DNA from 3 places in the Agrobacterium vacciniicorymbosi genome. Region 3 is predicted to be linked to each of the others. Evidence: riboswitches for the same ligand, from Rfam matches in the RefSeq annotation. Region 3 holds a riboswitch; each other region holds the start of a gene.

Region 1 (3,269 bases), on a different contig from region 3:
GCGCGCCAAATATCGCGACAATGGCGATGCGGCGCTGGCCGATTACGAGCTGCTGGAGCTTCTGCTATTCCGGCTTATTCCACGAAGAGACACCAAGCCGATCGCAAAGGCGCTGATCGCACGCTTCGGCACCTTCGGCGGTGTCATGGGTGCGCCGATTGCTCTGCTTCAGGAAGTGAAAGGCGTTGGCGAAGCGGTGGCGCTCGATCTCAAGCTTATCGCGTCTGTGTCCCAGCGCATGCTGAAAAGCGAAATCCGCAACAAGCAGGTTCTGGGCTCCTGGTCATCCGTCATCGATTATTGCCACGCCGCCATGGCGCATGAAGCCCGCGAACAGTTTCGCATCCTCTTCCTAGACAAGCGCAATGTGCTGATTGCTGATGAAGTGCAGGGCCACGGCACGGTTGATCATACGCCGGTCTATCCGCGTGAGGTGGTGCGCCGAGCGCTGGAGCTGTCCTCCACCGCCATCATCCTCGTCCACAACCATCCCAGCGGCGATCCGACCCCGTCCCGCGCTGACATCGATATGACCAAAACCATCATCGATACGGCCAAGCCGCTTGGCATTGCCGTGCATGACCACATCATCATCGGCAAGGATGGGCATGTCAGCTTCAAGGGTCTGCGGTTGATTTAGAGCGCTTCCGCCTTAACTAGCGCCCCATTTATCCCGAAACACCAGCTCCTCCAGCGGCAGCCGCTGCCGCCAGCCTTTGACGGCCAGTTCCGGCTCGCCGTAAAGCGTATCGACCCGCCCGACACAGAGCCATGCGACGATTTCGATGTGCGGTGGAATAGCGAGGATGTCGCGAATATCGGCATCGTGAAAAATGCTGACCCAACCGACGCCTATGCCTTCGGCGCGTGCTGCAAGCCACAGGTTCTGCACCGCGCAGACGGTGGAGTAGACATCCATGCGTGGATTGTGGGTGCGGCCGAGAACGACATGGCCGCCGCGCGTCGGATCGCAGGTCACGCAGATGGACAGTGGAGCCTTGCGAATGCCTTCTAGCTTCAGACTGCGGTAAAGCGCTTGTTGCTCCTGCCCGAACATCTCGGCGGCTTCGGCATTGGCGCGGGAGAAGGCCTGCCATACGCGCTCTTTGACATCAGCATCGGTGACGAGCGTGAAATTCCATGGCTGCATGAAGCCGACCGAGGGGGCGGAATGTGCGGCCTTGAGCAGGCGTTCCACCAGTTCTTCCGGCAACGGATCGGGCAGAAACTGGTCGCGCACATCGCGGCGCGTTTCTATGGCGCGGTAGACCGCCTGCTTGTCGCTGTCTGAAAACTCGCACGATTTTACCAGCGCGTTCTGAAACTCATCGGGCCGCATCGTCAATCCCCAACAATGCACAGGTCGGACGCCGAAAGCATCCCACCCATCAACAACCTGCCGCCGTCCATGCGGTTCGGTCTATGGCATCAGGCCGGTCTTCTGACTTGGCTTCGTCCGCGCATTGCCGCCTTCCCGATTTCTCAGTGGTCTATGGCAATCCGCGTCCACCTTACAGCGTTGGGCACGTCGCGGGCTTTCACCGCGTTCCCGATTCTCCCGCTTGAAAGCAGGCACCTGACTGGCTGCTTTATGACCGCCAGAGCATCGCGACGCAAGAGCCCCGCTTCATTTCCATGAGGACCGGAACCGCTGCCCGCCCCGCGCATTCTCTTCGCAAATGGAGAACCAATATGGACCACTATAGCGAACTTCGCCAACAGATCGGCCAGGATCTCGATACGCTCACCCACAAGGAAAGCCCGAAATCCATTTTTGAACTTGCAGAAGATTATCTGTTGGGTGACCCCGCCTTGAAACGGCAGATGGTGGAAGACATCATCAAGGAAGAAGCCGACAAGCGGAATATTGAAATCCATTGATACGACAGGCAATATCCGGGACAGGGAACCGACGCGAGTGAAACCATAATTGTGACTGCCATTGTAGCCTTCGCCATCTCAATCGTGGTCGTCCTTGTCGCGGGTATCGCCCTCGCTTCTCGCCATCGTGACAAAATCATCATCAAAATCGCCTCCGCAGCTTTGCGGAAGGAGCCGGACGCAACACCGCTCGACCGTCACTGGACCGATCTCCAGAACGCCCATGCAGAACGTAATGCACTGTCTCTTATCCAGTCCAATCTCGGTGCGTTTGCAGCGCGGGTAGAAGCCGCCCGCGCCGCCGGGCGCAGCCTTGATCTCATGTATTACATGTGGAATGCCGATCTGACCGGGCAATTGATGATGCGCGAAGTCATCGCCGCGGCAGACCGTGGCGTGCGCGTCCGTCTTCTGCTGGACGATCTCGGCGTGTCCATTTCGGATCGCGCCTTCCACGCCATCGACAGCCACCCCAACATCGAATTGCGACTGTTCAACCCCACCAAGGCTCGGGAGAACGTCTTCCGGCGCGGGCTGGAACTGCTGTTGCGGTTTCGCAGCGTCAATCGTCGTATGCACAACAAGGCCTGGATTGCTGACGGCCGGGTGTTGATCGTTGGCGGGCGCAATATTGGTGACGCCTATTTCGATGCAGCGGAACAGGCGAATTTCCGCGATTTCGATGTGATCGCTCATGGCGATTGCATCGCGCAAGCAGAAGAAATCTTCGACGATTACTGGAACAGTGCGGTCGCCGTTCCTGTGCGCTCGCTTTTGGCGCGGCGCCCCAGCAAGCTCGCCAAGCTGCGTCGCCGCATGGATGTTCTGGCCTCCGGCAATGCCGCGCGGCCTTATCTGGCGCAAGTGGAAAGCCAGCACCATTCCGGCAATTTCCTGATGTCCGACAATCTGCACTGGGTGGAAAGTGCGCAGGTGGTTGCCGACCCGCCGGAGAAAGCTGCCGGAAAACGCCGCAGCGGCCACAACTTCCTGATGGAAACGCTGCTGCCGGTGATGGAAGAGACCGAGAAAAAGCTGAGCATCACCTCGCCCTATTTCATTCCCGGCCTGAAAGGCGTGGAAACATTGTCACGCCTCTCCGCCGAAGGTGTCAAAGTCAGCGTTCTTACCAACTCACTGGCCGCGACCGATGTCGCCGCCGTGCATGCGGGATATTCGCGATATCGCCGGCCACTTCTGATCAACGGCATCAAAATCCACGAACTGCGCTCGCTGGCCGATCATCACAAATCCTTCTCCTTGCGCGGTTCAGGCCAGGCCAGCCTTCACACTAAGGCGTTTACGCGCGATGGAGAGATCGGTTTTATCGGCTCGCTCAATTTCGATCCACGGTCCATGTCGCTCAACACCGAGATGGGCGTGCTGTT
Region 2 (3,269 bases), on a different contig from region 3:
TGACGCCGCAGGACATCAACGACCTTTTCGCCTATCTGAAAACACTGCCCGCCAGCGCCAATGATGCGCCCGGCCACGATCTGCCATTCCCCTTCAACATCCGCCTCAGCCTCGGCGGCTGGAAGTTCCTGTATTTCGATAAGGGCCAGCCGCGCGTGGAACTCGCCAATGCGGATGCAGAGGTCGTGCGCGGCCAATATCTGGTAGAAGGCCCCGGCCATTGCGGCGAATGTCACACCCCGCGTGATGCGCTGGGCGGTTTCCTGAAAGACCAGTGGCTGGCCGGTGGCCCGAACCCGGAAGGCGAGGGGCGCATTCCCGATATCACGCCCGGGTCGCAGGCTATCGGCTCATGGACGAAAGCCGATATCGCCAACTACCTCGAAACCGGCTTCACCCCGGACTTCGACAGCGCGGGCGGCTCCATGGTCAAGGTCCAGCAGAACATGGCACACCTGACAGCCGAAGACCGCAACGCCATTGCGGCCTATCTCAAGGCGGTACCGTCGCGGTAACTATCTGCTCTTAGTCCGTGGGCATCACATAAAGGCTTACCGGTGCCCAGCTTATGTCGATATCGATCTTGGAATGGAAAGGACCCCATCCATTGTTTTGGGTGAGTTTCATCGAGAGGTCGCCAGACTGCTGAAAGAGTCCTACGCAGTGCGCGCTTACTTGCTTTGCGGATGCAATAAATTGTCTTGATCGGTCAGCAAGATTACCAGTTAGCACGACCTTAACCTCAAAAAGCTCGCCACTTGGTGAAACGCTAATTTCGAAGTCGCCTTTGTTTCCGAGTCGGTCATACTTTCCGTTTGCACGTAGCTCGTTACTCACAAAAGTCGCCAACAGACCGGTTCCGACGGAAATATGATTAGATCCAATTTCCATCTTTTCGTTGAGATTTCGTCCGACCCGGAAACCGCCGGAACTAGGATTTACTGATACAAAGTCCACCATCTGACACGTCCTTTTAAGTTGTTGTTCACATGCAAATACAATCTAAAGTTTCTTAATTTTTAGAAAACAATTATTGCGTTTTTTGCGGATATTGACTCTGCATAGCCAAAGGCCTGATAACAGGAGTGTGATGGTCTTTCCGGGTTCGCTCGGAAAGTGAAAAGGGAATACGATAGGAGCGAGCATTCGCTCTCATTCGTGGCTGCCCCCGCAACTGTGAACGGAGAGCCTGAAAACAAAGACCACTGATCTGGCAAGCCCGGATCGGGAAGGTGTTTTCAAGGTAACGACCCGTGAGCCAGGAGACCTGCCATTGCGTGAAGTGTCGTCAATACCGGCGGGGTGTCCGGGCAAGCACGGTTGGCAGGTCGGGTCCTCCCGCCTTTAAAACCATGTGTCTCTTTCCCCGTGGTGAATGTTGAATGCGGTCGTGCGGCGTTTGATCAGAACAGCGCCCATCCGCACAGGAAAGGGTCACCATGTCTATCCAGCAGAATACGGCGTCATCTGCCGTCTCATCCAAAACATCGAAAATCGCGCAATCGCTGACGGCAGCCGCACTCGGCCTGTTCATCGTCGGCTTCGTGGGCTTTTCGCATGTCGAAGCCGTGCACAATGCGGCGCATGACACGCGCCATGCCAACGCTTTCCCTTGCCATTGAGGGGAGATGAACCATGCCATTTTTCCGAAATATCGTCTTTTCCGCCGTTCTGGTGGGGCTGATTGCCGGTCTCGCCGTCAGCGCCATGCAGGCCATTGGCACCACGCCGCTCATCCTTCAGGCGGAAACCTTTGAGAGCGCCGGTGGCGAAGCGGCCCCCGCCCACAGCCATGATGCGGCAACACCCGCGGACCATCACCATGATACAGAAGCATGGGCGCCTGCCGATGGTTTCGAGCGCAATGCCTACACCATCGCCGCCAATGTGCTGACGGCAATCGGTTATGCGCTGGTGCTGACAGCGCTGATTTCGCTGCGCAGCACGCAGGGCGGCTGGCGTGAGGGCCTGTTCTGGGGTCTTGCCGGTTTTGCCGCTGTCATGCTCGCCCCGATGATCGGCCTGCCGCCGGAACTGCCGGGCAGCCCGGCTGCTGCGCTTGAAGCACGGCAGATCTGGTGGATCGCAACCGTTGCCGCAACGGCTGGCGGCATTGCGCTGCTGGCCTTCAAACGGGGCGAACCATGGGCGATCATCCTCGCTTTGGTGCTAATCGTCGCGCCGCATGTCGTCGGCGCCCCGCTGCCGCCGGAAGGCGAACATGCGCTGGCACCTCTGCCCCTGGAGCGCCGCTTCGTTGTGCTGGCAACGGTAACAAGTTTCGTGTTCTGGCTCATCCTCGGTTCGTTGAGCGGGTTGTTCCTCAAGCGTTTCGAGACGGCCAAGTAACATGACGCAAGCTAGGGAAAACGCAGTGGAATGGAGTGATGAGCTTCAAGCCCTGCGTTTTTCCGTCCCCGGTCATGGCGCGCTCTGCGCCATGCATCGGCTCGCCTTCAAGGCGCTTCTGCCGCAAGAGCCGGGCAGGGAGGCCTGCATCAGATTTTTCGCGGAAAACCACCAGGCCTTTATCAGCGCCGCCACCGCCAAGATCACCCGGCTGGCTCTACCCTTCGACCGCAGCCTGCACATCAACAGCCGCGATCTCAGGCGGGCGATGACACATGCACTTCCCGAAGGTCCGGTGCGCTCCTGCCGCGTGCTCGATCGGGGCTAGGCGGATATCAACGCTATCCCGCCAGCCCCTTCGCCACATCGGCCAGCGTGACTTGTGAAAACCGGCTGCGCAACAGTTGCTCGGCCTCATCGAACACGCCCTTCAGTGTCGCGTTGACCGCCTGCTCAATGTGACATCCCGGCATGTCATAGGCAGGTCCAACAGCGAAGATGGATGGCTCGCCAACGGCGCAGTAGATATCGAAAAGCGTCAGTTGGTCGAGAGGGCGAGCCAGCCGCCAGCCGCCGCCATGGCCTTTTTCCGATAGCACGAAACCCTCATCGCGCAGGCCCGCCATCGTGCGGCGGATAACGACGGGGTTGGCGTCCAGCATCTGCGCGATCATCTCCGATGTCATCGCCCCATCGTGCTTATCCATGTGGATCAAAACATGCAGCATGCGCGAAAGCCGACTGTCCTGCCTCATCCTCAAATTCCTTCTGCAAATCGCGTCGATCTATAGCACGATTGCCTCATGATACAAATGAAGTGCCATGACTATTGACTCTACACAATCACGACACTTATGTTGTTGCGAGAAAAGGAGCCAGCCATGAACGACACGATCTACGACGTCATCATCATCGGAGGC
Region 3 (3,269 bases):
ACAGCGCCACACCGCCGCCGCGCTTGGAGAGCTGCAAGGCAGAATTGATGCCACGCGAGATGGATTCCATATTGTCTTCCACCCGCAGCAGGAAGCACGACACGAGTTCGCCGCGCTGCTTCTTGCCCGCATTGAGGAAGGTCGGCGTCGCGGGCTGGAAACGCCCGGAAATGATCTCGTCCACAAGATCGCGCGCCAGCTGCTCGTTGCCCTGCGCCAGCGTAAACGCCACCATGCAGATGCGGTCTTCGTAGCGCTCCAGATAGCGTTTTCCGTCAAAGGTTTTCAGCGTGTAGCTGGTGTAATATTTGAACGCGCCGAGGAAGGTCGGGAAGCGAAACTTCTTCGCATAGGCGTAATCGAAGAGATCACGCACGAAGTTGAAGGAATACTGATCGAGCACCTGTTGCTCGTAATATCCCTCACTGACCAGATAATCGAGCTTTTCCCGCAGGTTATGGAAGAACACCGTATTCTGGTTCACATGTTGCAGAAAATACTGCCGGGCCGCCATGCGGTCCTTTTCGAACTGAATGTGCCCATCCTCATCATAGAGATTCAGCATGGCGTTCAACGCGTGGTAATCCAGCGTCGGTTCAGTGGATTTCACCGCATGACCCTGCGAGGGCTTGGGGGAGATGGTGGTCAACGTATCCAAAATCGTTCCAATCCATGTTTGACATTGGCGACATCTTCGGGCGTGCCTAGAAGCTCGAAGCGATAGAGAAACGGCACCGCGCATTTGCGCGATACGATGTCTCCCGCCGAGGCGAAGGCCGCGCCGAAATTCGTGTTACCCGCGGCGATGACGCCATGGATGAGACTGCGGTTGGCAACACTGTTGAGAAAATGAATCACGGGCTTGGGCACCGCCCCCTTCAGCCCTCCGCCGCCATAGGTGGGCGTCAGCAGCACGTAAGGCCCGTCCACCTCGGGCGCGTCCTCATCTGCCGAAAGCGGCAGACGCAAAGCCCGCACACCCAGCTTTTCGACAAAGCGATGGGTATTTTCCGAACGGCTGGAATAATAAACGATCAGGCCCATCACATCCCCGGCTGGCTGAACGCTGCACGCCCTGCTGGAGCGAGGCGGCTATAGGCTCAGGCAAGAGCGCCGATCATATCCGGACGGAAGCCTGCCCAGTGCTGTTCACCGGCAATAACCACAGGCACCTGGCGGTAGCCCAGCCCCTGCACCAGCGCATAGGCATCAGCATCCTCGGAGACATCGACAATCCTGTAATCGATGCCCTGACGGTCCAGCGCGCGGGTGGTGGCAGTGCATTGGACGCAGGCGGGTTTGCTGTAGACGGTAATGGTCATGATTTCCTCTTGGGATTGGACAAGCGAGAGCGAACGCGCAACCGGACGAAGCGCGTGGACGACATGGCAATGGAAGCGAACACAGGCCGACAGGCACCGCACCTCACAAAAGATGCGACGTCATCTGGCAGACGCAGACTATCGGGAACGGCTTACGCCACCCGCAGACAGTCACACGAGTGTTGAACACCTTCGCGAAAAGGCACTGGACAAGAAAAACAAACTGGACATGGACTTCACCCCGAAGCAGCTCATGCAGGACATTCGGGAACACGACACGCGCGGCTCCATGCCGCAACAGACGTAATAGCTCCCGGACACCCCGCCCGTTGACGTAATCGCTCTAGGCAGGTCTCCTGGCTCACGGATCAACGTATCTATCCCACCTTCCCGGATCGACATGACCCAGTGGCATTTTGGAACAGACACTCACCGCTTACAGTTGCGGGGGCAGCTACGGCTTTTGAACGCTCATCATGAACGCACCGTATTCCCATCTTAGCCTCACAAGTCTTGCGACTCGAAGGAACCTAGAACACTACATATAGTAGACTAGGTTAATTTCCCGTCAAGACTTATTGCGATTTGTGAGAAATGAGATGGGGAAAACGTTGAGGCTAGGCGGAAGAGGCGTTGAGTACGCCTGCCCGTTGAGGGCCTTTTGGCACCCTGACTAATGCGTCGAGGGTGCGCGTAGCGCGTCAATGAGGGCATAGATCACGGCGACCAGGACCAGCAGGGTCGTGCCACTAAAAGGAAGTGGCAACATGATCTGCTCGGTTGCAAAGGCTCCGCCAACCACCAGAACGATCTGAACCGCAGCAAGAATCAGCATTGTGGTCAGGGGTAAGATCACGCCCCTATTCGCGAAGAAACGGCGGTAGCCAAAAACGAAAACGGGAATCAAGACGGCCGTCACGGCGAAAACATAAACCCTCAGCCACTGTGCGTCCGGCAGCGAATCCGGCGCCAGAAAGGCCAGCGGCATCAGGACATAGCTGCTGGCAGTTGCCGCAAGCAAGGGAGGCCAAACGACCACATTCATCCAGCGTATCGAACCCGTAGCCGCCTTCTTATCCTGATTGCCCAGCACGGCACGTATGGCAAAGACCACCAGGCCGACCGCGACAGCAATGATGCCGATTGCCAACAGAAACTGCGAGCCGCCGACAGCGCCAACTCGCAACATTTCAAAAGACGAAGACAGCTGAGATGGCAGCGTCATCAGCGCGGGCAGAAGCCACAAAATCCAGAAACCGGCGACGAGACTTGGTAGAACGACAAATCGCGACAAGAACAGAAGTACGGCCACACCGCCAACCAGCGACGCGACGATGACCGCCACGCCAAAGGAACTGGCATCAGCCAGAAAACCCATGGTCGATACCATCTGCGCAATGCCAGAAGCCTGCGACACGGCCAAAACCAGTGCGAGGATATTCTCAACCACGACCAGCGCCACGCTGTTTTCCAGACGCGGAACAAAGAGGCGAACGATCTGCCCCAGCGCAAACGCCGTCAGAATAGAGCCCACCCCCAACGCTAGAATCGAGAGCTGCGAGGGAAGACCATTCCTCGACTGCGCTTCCATGAACGCAGGATCGAGCCCCGGCATCGCAATATTCCAGCCAATCATGGCCACAACCGAAATCAAAACCACCTGTCCAAGAACGACAAAAATGCTGCGCTTGCTGGACTCGGAGCTATCAACCGTAACGCTCATGGATTATCCTCTTTATACAACTTAAGATCATAACCAAACTTATCGGCATGTCACGGATTTCCTGGGTAGAAAAGGCATCATACCAGCTGTCAAATCCAGCTGGAGCGGGCACATCTAAAACCCTGCGCATCTTGAAAAGGTTAGCTGCTTGAAGAACATCCTGTTTGTCTGCAGCCAGAACAAGCTGCGTAGCCCTACCGCCGAACAAGTCTTCGCAAACTGGC

Evidence for each region. Region 3 has a riboswitch for cobalamin ahead of nrdH (glutaredoxin-like protein NrdH). Riboswitches for the same ligand answer to the same signal wherever they lie in the genome.
Region 1: it holds a riboswitch for cobalamin, as region 3 does, so the genes downstream of both, bluB (5,6-dimethylbenzimidazole synthase) here and nrdH (glutaredoxin-like protein NrdH) in region 3, are expected to answer to the same signal.
Region 2: it holds a riboswitch for cobalamin, as region 3 does, so the genes downstream of both, ABUK73_RS04290 (CbtB domain-containing protein) here and nrdH (glutaredoxin-like protein NrdH) in region 3, are expected to answer to the same signal.

What each region holds. Positions count from the first base shown of each region.
Region 1 covers NZ_JBETMF010000001.1:379,256-382,524, forward strand. The annotation lists gene radC (RadC family protein) at 1-640, shown strand, start outside; gene bluB (5,6-dimethylbenzimidazole synthase) at 653-1,339, opposite strand; cobalamin riboswitch at 1,415-1,595, opposite strand; gene ABUK73_RS01970 (hypothetical protein) at 1,693-1,881, shown strand; gene ABUK73_RS01975 (phospholipase D family protein) at 1,933-3,269, shown strand, end outside.
Region 2 covers NZ_JBETMF010000002.1:220,390-223,658, forward strand. The annotation lists gene ABUK73_RS04280 (cytochrome c) at 1-515, shown strand, start outside; gene ABUK73_RS04285 (hypothetical protein) at 526-960, opposite strand; cobalamin riboswitch at 1,075-1,289, shown strand; gene ABUK73_RS04290 (CbtB domain-containing protein) at 1,440-1,622, shown strand; gene ABUK73_RS04295 (CbtA family protein) at 1,636-2,349, shown strand; gene ABUK73_RS04300 (hypothetical protein) at 2,351-2,677, shown strand; gene ABUK73_RS04305 (RrF2 family transcriptional regulator) at 2,691-3,104, opposite strand; gene ABUK73_RS04310 (NAD(P)/FAD-dependent oxidoreductase) at 3,231-3,269, shown strand, end outside.
Region 3 covers NZ_JBETMF010000009.1:65,600-68,868, reverse strand. The annotation lists gene nrdE (class 1b ribonucleoside-diphosphate reductase subunit alpha) at 1-658, opposite strand, end outside; gene nrdI (class Ib ribonucleoside-diphosphate reductase assembly flavoprotein NrdI) at 646-1,044, opposite strand; gene nrdH (glutaredoxin-like protein NrdH) at 1,101-1,322, opposite strand; gene ABUK73_RS15195 (hypothetical protein) at 1,321-1,629, shown strand; cobalamin riboswitch at 1,652-1,871, opposite strand; gene ABUK73_RS15190 (hypothetical protein) at 1,996-3,045, opposite strand; gene ABUK73_RS15185 (low molecular weight protein tyrosine phosphatase family protein) at 3,194-3,269, shown strand, end outside.